2 regions of the Actinoplanes sp. CA-051413 genome follow, and region 1 is predicted to be linked to the other one. Evidence: riboswitches for the same ligand, from Rfam matches in the RefSeq annotation. Region 1 holds a riboswitch; the other holds the start of a gene.

Region 1 (5,047 bases):
AGCTGGTAACCGGCGCACACGGCGAGCACGGCCGCGCCCTGGTGGACGGCCCGGTGCAGGCCGCCGTCGGCGATCAGCCGCTGGGCGGCCAGCGCCTGCGGGCCGTCCTCGCCGCCGCCGATCAGGTAGATGTCGGCGGTGGTGGGCATGGCCTGGTCCGAGCGGACCTCGTACGTCTCCACCGGGATGCCCCGCAGCGCGGCGCGGCGGCCGAGGATCAGCAGATTCCCCCGATCGCCGTACGTGGAGAGCAGGTCCGGGTAGATCCAGACGATCCGCAGGGTGCTCTCAGTTGACACGGTCCAACTCCGCTCGGATGTCCTGGAACGCCGTGTAGTTGGCGATCACTTCTAGCCGGCCGGGCGGGCTGGCCTGCACCGCCTCGTCGAAGGTATGCACGTGCCGGAAGGCGACATCGTTCACTTCCAGCCGGACCGCCAGGTCGTAGGCCCGGTCGCCGGTGATCAGCACCTGCCGGCCGCGCAGCGGGGAGAAGTCGACGTCGTAGAGCCAGGACGTGTCGAAGCCGTCGGGGTCGCGGGCGTTGATCGACAGCAGGGTGGGGGCCACCTCGGCCATGTCGAACGCCTCGAGCCAGCTGGCCGGGTTCTTGGCCAGCAGCAGCCGGATGTTGCGGCCGTCGCGTTCCACCTGGGCGTAGCGGCCTGCCACCGACGAGACGCCGGCCAGCCGGGGGACGGCCTCTATCGGGCGGACGCCGAACTCGGCGGCCACGGCCAGCGCGGTGGCGGCGTTGCCCAGGTTGACGTGCCCGGGCAGCTGGAGCTTGACCAGGTGCCAGTCGCCGCGGGGGTCGATGACGCCGTCGTCCTCGACGGTCCACTGGGCCTGCGGGCGGCGCAGCGGGCACCCGGTGCAGCGCCAGTCGCCGTTGGCGCGTTCGATCGGGGAGCCGCACTCCGGGCAGACGAACGAGTCGTCGTGCCAGCGCTGGCCGGCGCTGAACCAGACGACGTGCTCGGTGTTGACCGCCGCCCAGACCACCATCGGGTCGTCGGCGTTGGCGACCACGTGCACGTCGGGGTGGGCGGCCAGGGCGGTCCGCCACATCTGGGCCATCATGGCGACTTCCTTGGCCCGGTCGAGCTGGTCGCGGGAAAGGTTGAGCAGTGCCACCACCCGCGGGGTGGTCTCGTCGATGACCCGGGCCAGGTAGTGCTCGTCGACCTCGAGCACCGCGAACGGGGTGGCACCGGCCTTGGCCAGGGCCGAGGTGTGCCCGGTGGGCATGTTGGCGCCGAAGGAGTTGGTGGCGACCGGGCCCAGCACGCCGAGGGCGGCCGCGGTGAACCGGGTCGTGGTCGTCTTGCCGTTGGTGCCCGAGACCAGCGCGATCGCGCGGCCGGCGGCGAGGTTCTTCAGCAGGTCAGGATCGATCTTGAGACCGATCCACCCGCCGATCACCGAGCCGTCGCCGCGGCCGGCCGCCCGTGAGAGCGCCGCAGCGGTTCGCGACACGGAGGTCGCGACCTTGGCCCGTAGGGGCATCTTCCCGTCCGTCACGGCGACGAGGGTACCGGAAACGGACACTACGTCGAGTGGCCCCGGGGTCTGTCCAGGGGTATCCGCCGCCGGGCCGCCCCCTCGGCCGAACGGATGATCTCCACTACGCCGCCTGTCGCCGAGTTTGCGCCGGTGGGGGCGTTTACGGTCACATTCTCCCGACCTCGGTCCGGCCCATGATCGACCCCGATGGGGCTTTTTATGTGTTGTGTTTCACCCGTAACCTTCGACCCAAAGTGATCATCCCATCACCAGGTGCACCGGCATTTGTCACGGCCTGGTTACAAACCGGACAGCGATCCACGTGCCAAATACGGAGAGTAGTCGAGCGGAGCCCTGCAGTCCGCCGGGAAATCGGGTAGCAAGGGTGAGCCGGTGAGCGCCCGCTCGCCGCTCGCACCGCATCGGACCACGCCGAGCCCTGCCCCGGTCCGGGTGGCGCGACCACACGCACGCGAACAACAACACAGGCATACGGGGGCAGGGACGGGGGACCCAGATTCGGTCCACGGGGCACGCGCCACTTGCGGCGTACCGCGGGGATCTTGGGGTGAAGCCACCATCGGTGGCCGGGCAACCTTCCCGCCCGAACCCGACAGCTAACCTCGCAGGCGTGCCGGAGGGATATCTCTACCGTGCACGAAAGCACCTCGCACCGGCGTCGTCGTACCGTTGGCACCGGTCCCATCGCTCTGTCCCTGGGTCTCAGCCTCGCGGCCAGCCAGCTGATCGGCACCCCGGCGGCCTCCGCCGCTCCGGCGCCCGTCACGGCGGCCGCGGCGGCAGCCGTCAAGCCCAAGCTCACGAACTCCTACAACAGGAGGGCAGTGAAGAAGGGTCAGACGGTCCGGGTGACCGCGAAGCTCATCAACCCGAAGACCGGCAAGGGCGTCAAGGGCGCCAAGGTCAGGCTGCAGATCCGTGGCGGCAAGGCGTGGAAGACCTGGGTCACCCGGTCGACCGACGCCAAGGGTGGCGTCTCGATCCTGACCAAGCCCGGCTCGTCGCTGTACTACCGCACCGTCTTCTCTGGCGGCAAGGGCTACACCGCGGTGCGCAGCGGCCAGACCAAGATCACCGTGCGCGTCACCCAGAACAAGGCGGCCAAGGTGCTGGCCGAGGCGGCCAAGCACAAGGGCGCGCCGTACAAGTTCGGTGCTTCCGGTCCGAACCGGTTCGACTGCTCCGGCTACACCATGTACGTCTACAAGAAGGCCGCCGGTAAGAAGCTGCCGCACAAGGCCAACTCGCAGCAGCGGTACGGCAAGGCCGTCGGCAAGGGCAGCAAGAAGGCCGGCGACCTCCTGGTCTTCCGTTCCGGCTCCTACGGCACCCACGTCGGCATCTACGCCGGCGGCGGGTACATGTGGGCCGCCCCGCACACGGGTGACAAGGTCAAGAAGCAGAAGGTCTACGGCAAGAACTACGTCGTGCGCCGCCTCGTCTGAGTTCCGCTCAGCGGTACGGTCAACGGCAGCACCAGTAAGAGCAGTACGACAGTTCAGTGGGGCGCGACCCGGTACGGGGTCGCGCCCCACTGTCATGTCCGCTCCACTTTCTCCTCCACTTTCCTCCCCGATGAGGTGCCCAAGGGCAGCCGCGCCTTCCCCAACGCCCGAATTCGGGGGACTTTCGTGCCCGGGTGGGCGGCATGTCGGAAAGTGGACCATGGTGCGGCCCGCCCGGCCCTCCACTTCCACCCCACCGGCTCTGACGTGCGGATACATCCGCGAATCGGGTTCGCGGAAGCCGTCATTCTGGTTGCGAGTGGAGGGAAGTGGAGTAGAGTGGAGCGCAGTGGCAGGGCCTGAGGAGGAGCTGAATCCGAGGGGATTTGCCGGCCCAGACGACAGGTGATCCGCACAGAGCTGGCTCTGCGGCGGCGCCCGGGGCAGGGGGGTTGGGCCGATGTTCCTCGGCACGCACACCCCGCGCCTGGACGACAAGGGCCGACTGATCCTTCCGGCGAAGTTCCGCGACGAGTTGGCGGGAGGTGTCGTGATCACCAAGGGGCAGGAGCGTTGCCTGTACGTCTTCCCGATGCCGGAGTTCCAGCGGATCGCCGACCAGCTGCGCGAACAGCCGGTCACCCACAAGGCCGCCCGGGCCTACAGCCGGGTGTTCTTCGCCAGTGCGCACGACGAGATCCCCGACAAGCAGGGCCGGGTCACCATCCCGGCGCATCTTCGGGAGTATGCGGCGCTGAACCGCGAGCTCGTGGTGATCGGGGCGAGCACGCGGGTGGAGATCTGGGACAAGCAGTCCTGGGAGCAGTACCTCTCGGCGAGCGAGGACGACTTCGCCGACATCGAGGAGGGGGTGCTGCCCGGCGGATTGTGAGGCGTGGCACCTGTGGGCCAGTGAAACGGCCCGGACGTCGCTGCCGCCGTACTGCGAGATCTCCAGCCGCTCCCGCTCCTGGCGCCTCTTCCCCGGTGCCAGGCGTGTGTCCGGTCGGGCGCGCCCGATGGCAACGGGCACGAGCGGATGGGGATCTGGCGGTACGGACAGACGACCGGGCTGTGCCGGCACCGGGGATCGGTGCGGGTCGGACCGGGTGAGCGCGGAAAGAGCAGGCAATGGGGGTCAGGATGGGCGAGCTTCGCGGCACACACGTGCCGGTGCTGCTCGAGCGCTGCCTCGAGTTGCTCGCCCCCGCGCTCGCGCTGCCGGGCGCGGTGCACGTCGACTTCACTCTGGGCCTGGGCGGGCACGCAGAGGCAGTGCTGGAACGGCACCCGGACGTGGTCCTGATCGGACTCGACCGGGACACCGAGGCGCTCGCGCACTCCCGGCAGCGGCTGGCGCGGTTCGCGGACCGGACCCACTTCGTGCACGCGGTCTACGACGAGCTGCCGGCGGTGCTGGCCGACCTCGGATACCGGCACTTCCACAGTGGCCTGTTCGACCTCGGTGTCTCGTCGCTCCAGCTGGACGAGCCGGACCGTGGGTTCGCCTACGCCCGGGACGCGCCGCTGGACATGCGGATGGACCAGTCGCGCGGGATCACCGCGGAGGAGGTCGTCAACGGCTACGAGCCCGGCGAGCTCGTCCGCATCCTGCGGGTGTACGGCGAGGAGAAGTTCGCCACCCGGGTCGTCTCGGCGATCGTCAAGGAGCGGGCGAAGGGCCGGATCGTCTCGTCGTCCCGCCTCGCGGACCTGGTCCGGGACGCGATCCCGGCCGCCGCGCGGCGAACGGGTGGAAATCCCGCGAAAAGAACGTTTCAGGCGCTACGTATTGAGGTAAATGCGGAACTCGCCGCGGTCGAGGCGGCGGTTCCCGCGGCATTGGACAGCTTGGCCCCGAAGGGGCGCCTTGTGGTGATGTCGTATCAATCGTTGGAGGACCGGATCGTCAAGCGCGCCTTCGCCGCGAGGGCGCGCAGCACCGGGCCGATCGACCTGCCGGTCGAACTGCCCGGAACGGGCCCTTCGGTGCGGCTCCTGACCCGCGGGTCGGAGCTGCCCAGCGCGGCGGAGGTGGCGGAGAACCCGCGGGCGGCTTCGGTGAAGCTGCGCGC
Region 2 (5,047 bases), 3.7 Mb from region 1:
CGCCACCACCGACCAGGCCATGGAGGTGCTGCGCCGGCGGGTCGACGAACTCGGCGTGGCCGAGCCGGGCCTGGTCCGCTCCGGCGACCGGCGGATCATCGTCGAACTGCCCGGCGTCACCGACCCGCGGGAGGCGGCCGAGGTCATCGGCCGTACCGCGCAACTGACCTTCCGGCCGGTCCTGGGACCGGCCGCCTCGCCCACCGCGGCTCCCGCGACCGGCGAGCTGGTCCGGCCCGATGAGCGCGGCAACCCGCTGCGGCTGGGGCCGGCGGCGCTGTCCGGCCGGCAGATCGACGGCGCGCAGGCCGGTGTTCAGCCGCCGGGTGGCTGGGAGGTGGCCGTCGACTTCGCCGGGGACGGCGCCCGGGACTGGCGGAAGCTGACCGCCGACGCCGCCTGCTCCCCCGTGGGCGACCCGGCCCGCCGGGTCGCCATCCTGCTCGACGACGAGGTGATCAGCTCGCCCGAGGTGAGCCCCGAGGCGACCTGCGAGGTCGGCTTCGCCGGGGAGGCCATGCGGATCACCGGATCGTTCACCGCGGCCGAGGCGCGCGATCTCGCCCTGCTGATCAGGGCGGGTGCGCTGCCCGTGCCGGTGGACATCATCCAGCAGCAGGTGGTCGGGCCCACGCTGGGCCGGCAGGCGATCGAGGCGTCGGCGCAGGCGGCGCTCATCGGGGCGCTCGCGACCATCGCGTTCATCGTGGCGGTGTACCGCCTGGTCGGTGCGCTGGCGGCGGTGGCGCTGGTCGCGTACGGGTTGATCTCCTACGCCGCGCTGCTGGCGGTCGGCGCCACCCTGACCCTGCCCGGCCTGGCCGGGTTCGTGCTCGCCATCGGGATGGCGGTCGACGCCAACGTGCTCGTCTTCGAACGGGCCAGAGAGGAGTACGCCGGCCGGCCCACCCTGCGCAGCGCGATCCGCGGCGGCTTCGCCCGGGCCTGGTCCGCGATCGTCGACTCCAACGTGACCACGCTGGTGGCCGCCGCCCTGCTGTTCCTGCTCGCCTCCGGCCCGGTACGCGGCTTCGGCGTCACCCTGGGCATCGGCGTGCTGGCGTCCATGTTCACCGCGCTGGTGCTGACCCGGCTGCCGGCCGAGGCCCTGTTGCGCCGGCGGTGGCTGGTCGTGCGCCCACGGTGGAGCGGCATCGCCCACGCCGGCCGGGTCCGCCGGGCGATCGAGTCCCGCGGCCCGGACCTGATGCGCCGCCGGCGACTGTGGCTGGCCGTCTCGGCGGCGGCGGTGCTGCTCTCCATCGGCGGCGTCGCCACCCGCGGGCTGAACCTCGGCGTCGAGTTCACCGGCGGCCGCATGGTCGAGTACGCCACCAGCCGGCCACTGTCGACCGACGCGGCCCGGGCAGCCGTGGAAGCCGCGGGCGTCGACCGGGCCGTGGTCACCCAGGTCGGCCAGGGCAACGTCTCGGTGCGGGCGGGCGCCTTCGACGACGCCACCGAGCAACGCGTACGCGCCTCGCTCGGCACGGCCGGCGGCGGGGACATACAGCAGTTACGGGACGACAAGGTCGGGCCCAGCCTCGGCGCCGAGCTGCGGGACAAGGCGCTGCTCGCGGTGGCGATCGCTCTCGGCGCGCAGCTCGCGTACCTGTCGGTGCGGTTCCAGTGGCGCTGGAGTGCGGCGGCGGTGCTGGCGATGGTCCACGACGTGGTCATCCTCATCGGGGTGTTCGCCTGGCTCGGCAAACCCGTCGATGGCGTGTTCCTGGCCGCGGTGCTGACCGTGGTCGGCTACTCGGTCAACGACTCGGTGGTGGTCTTCGACCGGATCCGGGAACTGGTCCACGGCCAGCGCAAGATCAGCCCCAGGCTGCGGGTGCCGTTCGCGCGGCTGGCCAACACGGCGTGCCTGCAGACGGTCCCGCGTACGGTCAACACCGGGCTCGGGGCGGTGTTCATCCTGGCCGCCCTGGCCACCCTGGGCGGGGCGTCGCTGGTGGACTTCGCCGTGGCGCTGCTGGTGGGGATCGTGGTGGGCACGTACTCGTCGGTGTTCCTGGCCACGCCGCTGGCGATCACCTTCCGGTCCCGCTGACCCGGGGCAGCGGGGTGGGCGCCGCCGTGCGCCCACCCCGCTGCTTCTCGGAGTAGGGTTCCCGCCACCGATCGATGCCGCCGGCAGCGGAAGGACGAGCCCGATGACGGATCCCGCGCAGCTCAACGCAGACCTGCCGCACTCCGCGCGGGTCTGGAACTACCTGCTCGGCGGCAAGGACAACTTCGCGGCGGACCGGGAGGCGGCCGACTACGCCGTCAGGCTGATGCCCGAGCTCGTGCTGTCGGCCCGGGCCAACCGGCAGTTCCTCGGCCGGGCCGTGCGGTTCCTGGCCGGCGAGGGCCGGATCCGCCAGTTCCTGGACGTCGGCACCGGGCTGCCCACCGCCGACAACACCCACGAGGTGGCCCAGGCGGTCGCCCCGGACGCCCGCGTCGTCTACGTCGACAACGACCCGCTGGTCCTGACGCACGCCTGCGCGCTGCTGACGAGCAGCCCCGAGGGGGCCACCGACTACCTCGCGGCCGACGTCCGCGATCCGCAGGCCATCCTCCGGGCCGCCGCCACCACACTGCACTTCGAGCGACCCACCGCCGTGGTGCTGTCCGGCATCCTCAACTTCGTCATGGACGACGCCGAGGCCCGGTCGGTCGTCGAGCAGTTCATGGCCGCGGTGCCCGCCGGCAGCTACCTGTTGATCTCGCATCCGACCACGGAGGTCAACGGCGAGGCCGTCGAGGCGTCGATGCGGCAGTGGAACGAGAGCGGCGCGGCGCCGATCAGGACCCGCACCATCGAGGAGATCCGCGGCTTCTTCGACGGGCTGGAGCTGCTCGACCCCGGCGTCGTGACCTGCACGGCCTGGCGGCCGGACCCGCGGCACCCCGGCATCACCGAGGTCGTGTCCGAGTTCGTCGCGGTGGGCCGCAAGCCCTGAGCACCGGTGGGGGGGCCCGGCTGCCCCACGGGGGCAAGGCAGCCGGGCCGGCTCATCACAGCGACAGGCGCTGACCGGGGAAGATCAGGTTGGGGTTGCCGCCGAGCTGCGCCCGGTTGAGCTGGTACAGCGCCCGCCAGCCGCCCTTGACGTGCTGGGCCGCCGCGATCTTGGCGAGCGTGTCACCGGACTTCACCGTGTAGTGCCGGCCGGTGGCCTTGACCGACGTGCGCTTGGTCGCCGCCGACTTCTTGTGCGTGGTGGTACGCGACGCCGTGGCCTTCTTGCCGCTCGACGAGGAACCGCCGGTGTTCTTCGCCTGGTAGGACTTCGACGAGCCGGCCTTCTTGCCACACACCGGCCACGCGCCGATGCCCTGGCCGTCGAGCACCTTCTCGGCGATGCGGATCTGCTCCGCGCGGCTCGCCTTGTTGGCGGTGCTCGCGTACTTGCCGCCGCCGTACGCCTTCCACGTGCTGCGGCTGAACTGCAGGCCACCGTAGTAGCCGTTACCGGTGTTGATGCTCCAGTTGCCACCGGACTCGCACTGCGCGATCGCGTCCCAGTTGACACTGGACTGCGCCGCGGCCGGAGAGGCCGGGCCCAGCAGAGCGACGGTGCCCGCGGCACCGGCCACGACCAGGCCGAGGGCGCGCAGGGACTGCTTGTGGATCTGTGCCATCGAGTGAACCTCCACGCCTGCGAGGTCAGCTGTCGGGTTCGGGCTGAGGTTGCCCGGCCGCTGTGGTGCCGCGGCTTCACCCCGAGGCGCGCGGTGAGCGCGCCGGAGAACCTGTGGGTCCCCCGCTCCATGCCTGAGTTGAGTTCCCAGCCCGGTCGGCGGCAGGACTCGGCGTTACCGACCGCGGGGCCCGCGTCAGCGGACCGGCCGACGGTAACCACGTTCCCCGCCGCGGAGCCAACCTCCGGGGGCCTAACGTGACGTTGTTCTCAGCTTTTGCCCACTTTTGATCTTGGCCAGAATCGGGGCAAGACGGTCAATATCACCGGCCGTACTCCCCGGGGCCGCGGGTGAGGACGTACCAGCCGTCACGGTCGAAGCCGGCGAAACGCAACCGGTCGGCGAGCAGGGTGCTCAGCGTCTCCCGTACGGCGACCCGCCAGTCCTTGGCCGCACCCGGAGCCCGGCGGCGCAGACTCTCGATGTCCTCCGGCACAGCCACCACCACGGTCTGCCCCCGGAACGAGCCCGGCACCGGCCCACCGGTGCCCGAACGGCGCAGCGCCACGGTGGCCGTCGGCGTCCGCACGCAGCGCACCGGCTTGCCGGCGCTGGCGGAGACGACCGCCGGGGCGGCGAGGTCCCAGCGCACCATCAACCGGTCGCTGTCGTCGTCGCCGTTGATCCGGTCGTGCATCGGGCCGTAGAAGTTCGCCAGGTACTCCGTCGGCACCGCGCCCAGCTTGGCCAGGTTGAAGTAGGCGTTGCGGGCCACCAGCGGGTCGAACGTCCAGCTGATCGTGCTGATGCCGCGCTGCAGGGCCCAGACCCGCTGGTGCTGCTTGAGCGCGAAGCCGACGTTGCGTCCGGCCGCGGTGGCGGACACCCCGGCGATGTGGCTGTGCAGCTCGCGCTCGCCCGGAGCGGCGAAGAACGCCACCGCGGCCCCGACCAGGGTGCCGCCGTCGAAGGCACCGGCCACGTAGTTGCCCGACTTCGCCAGCGCGCGCAGCAGCTCGGTGCTCAGCAGCGGGCCGCTCGCGTCGTCCTGCCAGATGCCGGCCAGCATCCGGTCCAGCGTGGTCAGCTCGGCCAGGCTGCTCACCGGGCGGACCAGCACCCGCGCGGCCCGCGCGGCCACCGTGGCCGCCTCCATCGCCGCCACGATCACCCTGCTCACGACGGCGGCTCCGGAGCGGACACGTCGGCGGCCGGGCCGGCGACGAGGGTCGCGAGATCCATGTGTGCTCACCTTCGGCGGTGACGGGTGTGCTCAGCGTAGGCCCCGGCCGGGCCGTCCGGGGGGCGTCCGAACCCTGAGGTCTACCCGTCTTGACCAGCCTTTCTCCCCGAAGGTCCAGAAAGGGTGGACATCAAGTGATCTCTTGCCGGCGGCCTCGCGTATCTT

Evidence for each region. A riboswitch is a leader RNA that binds a small molecule or an ion and turns the genes downstream of it on or off. The one in region 1 is predicted to bind cyclic di-AMP.
Region 2: linked by a shared signal. The riboswitch ahead of ACQP2Y_RS27465 (transglycosylase family protein) and the one ahead of ACQP2Y_RS10180 (C40 family peptidase) in region 1 are both predicted to bind cyclic di-AMP.

The regions. Positions count from the first base shown of each region.
Region 1 covers NZ_CP192100.1:2,127,912-2,132,958, forward strand. The annotation lists gene ACQP2Y_RS10170 (type 1 glutamine amidotransferase) at 1-299, opposite strand, end outside; gene ACQP2Y_RS10175 (MurT ligase domain-containing protein) at 289-1,509, opposite strand; cyclic di-AMP (ydaO/yuaA leader) riboswitch at 2,033-2,153, shown strand; gene ACQP2Y_RS10180 (C40 family peptidase) at 2,160-2,972, shown strand; gene mraZ (division/cell wall cluster transcriptional repressor MraZ) at 3,433-3,864, shown strand; gene rsmH (16S rRNA (cytosine(1402)-N(4))-methyltransferase RsmH) at 4,116-5,047, shown strand, end outside.
Region 2 covers NZ_CP192100.1:5,812,068-5,817,114, forward strand. The annotation lists gene secD (protein translocase subunit SecD) at 1-2,059, shown strand, start outside; gene ACQP2Y_RS27460 (SAM-dependent methyltransferase) at 2,163-2,957, shown strand; gene ACQP2Y_RS27465 (transglycosylase family protein) at 3,013-3,639, opposite strand; cyclic di-AMP (ydaO/yuaA leader) riboswitch at 3,644-3,788, opposite strand; gene ACQP2Y_RS27470 (GNAT family N-acetyltransferase) at 3,962-4,819, opposite strand.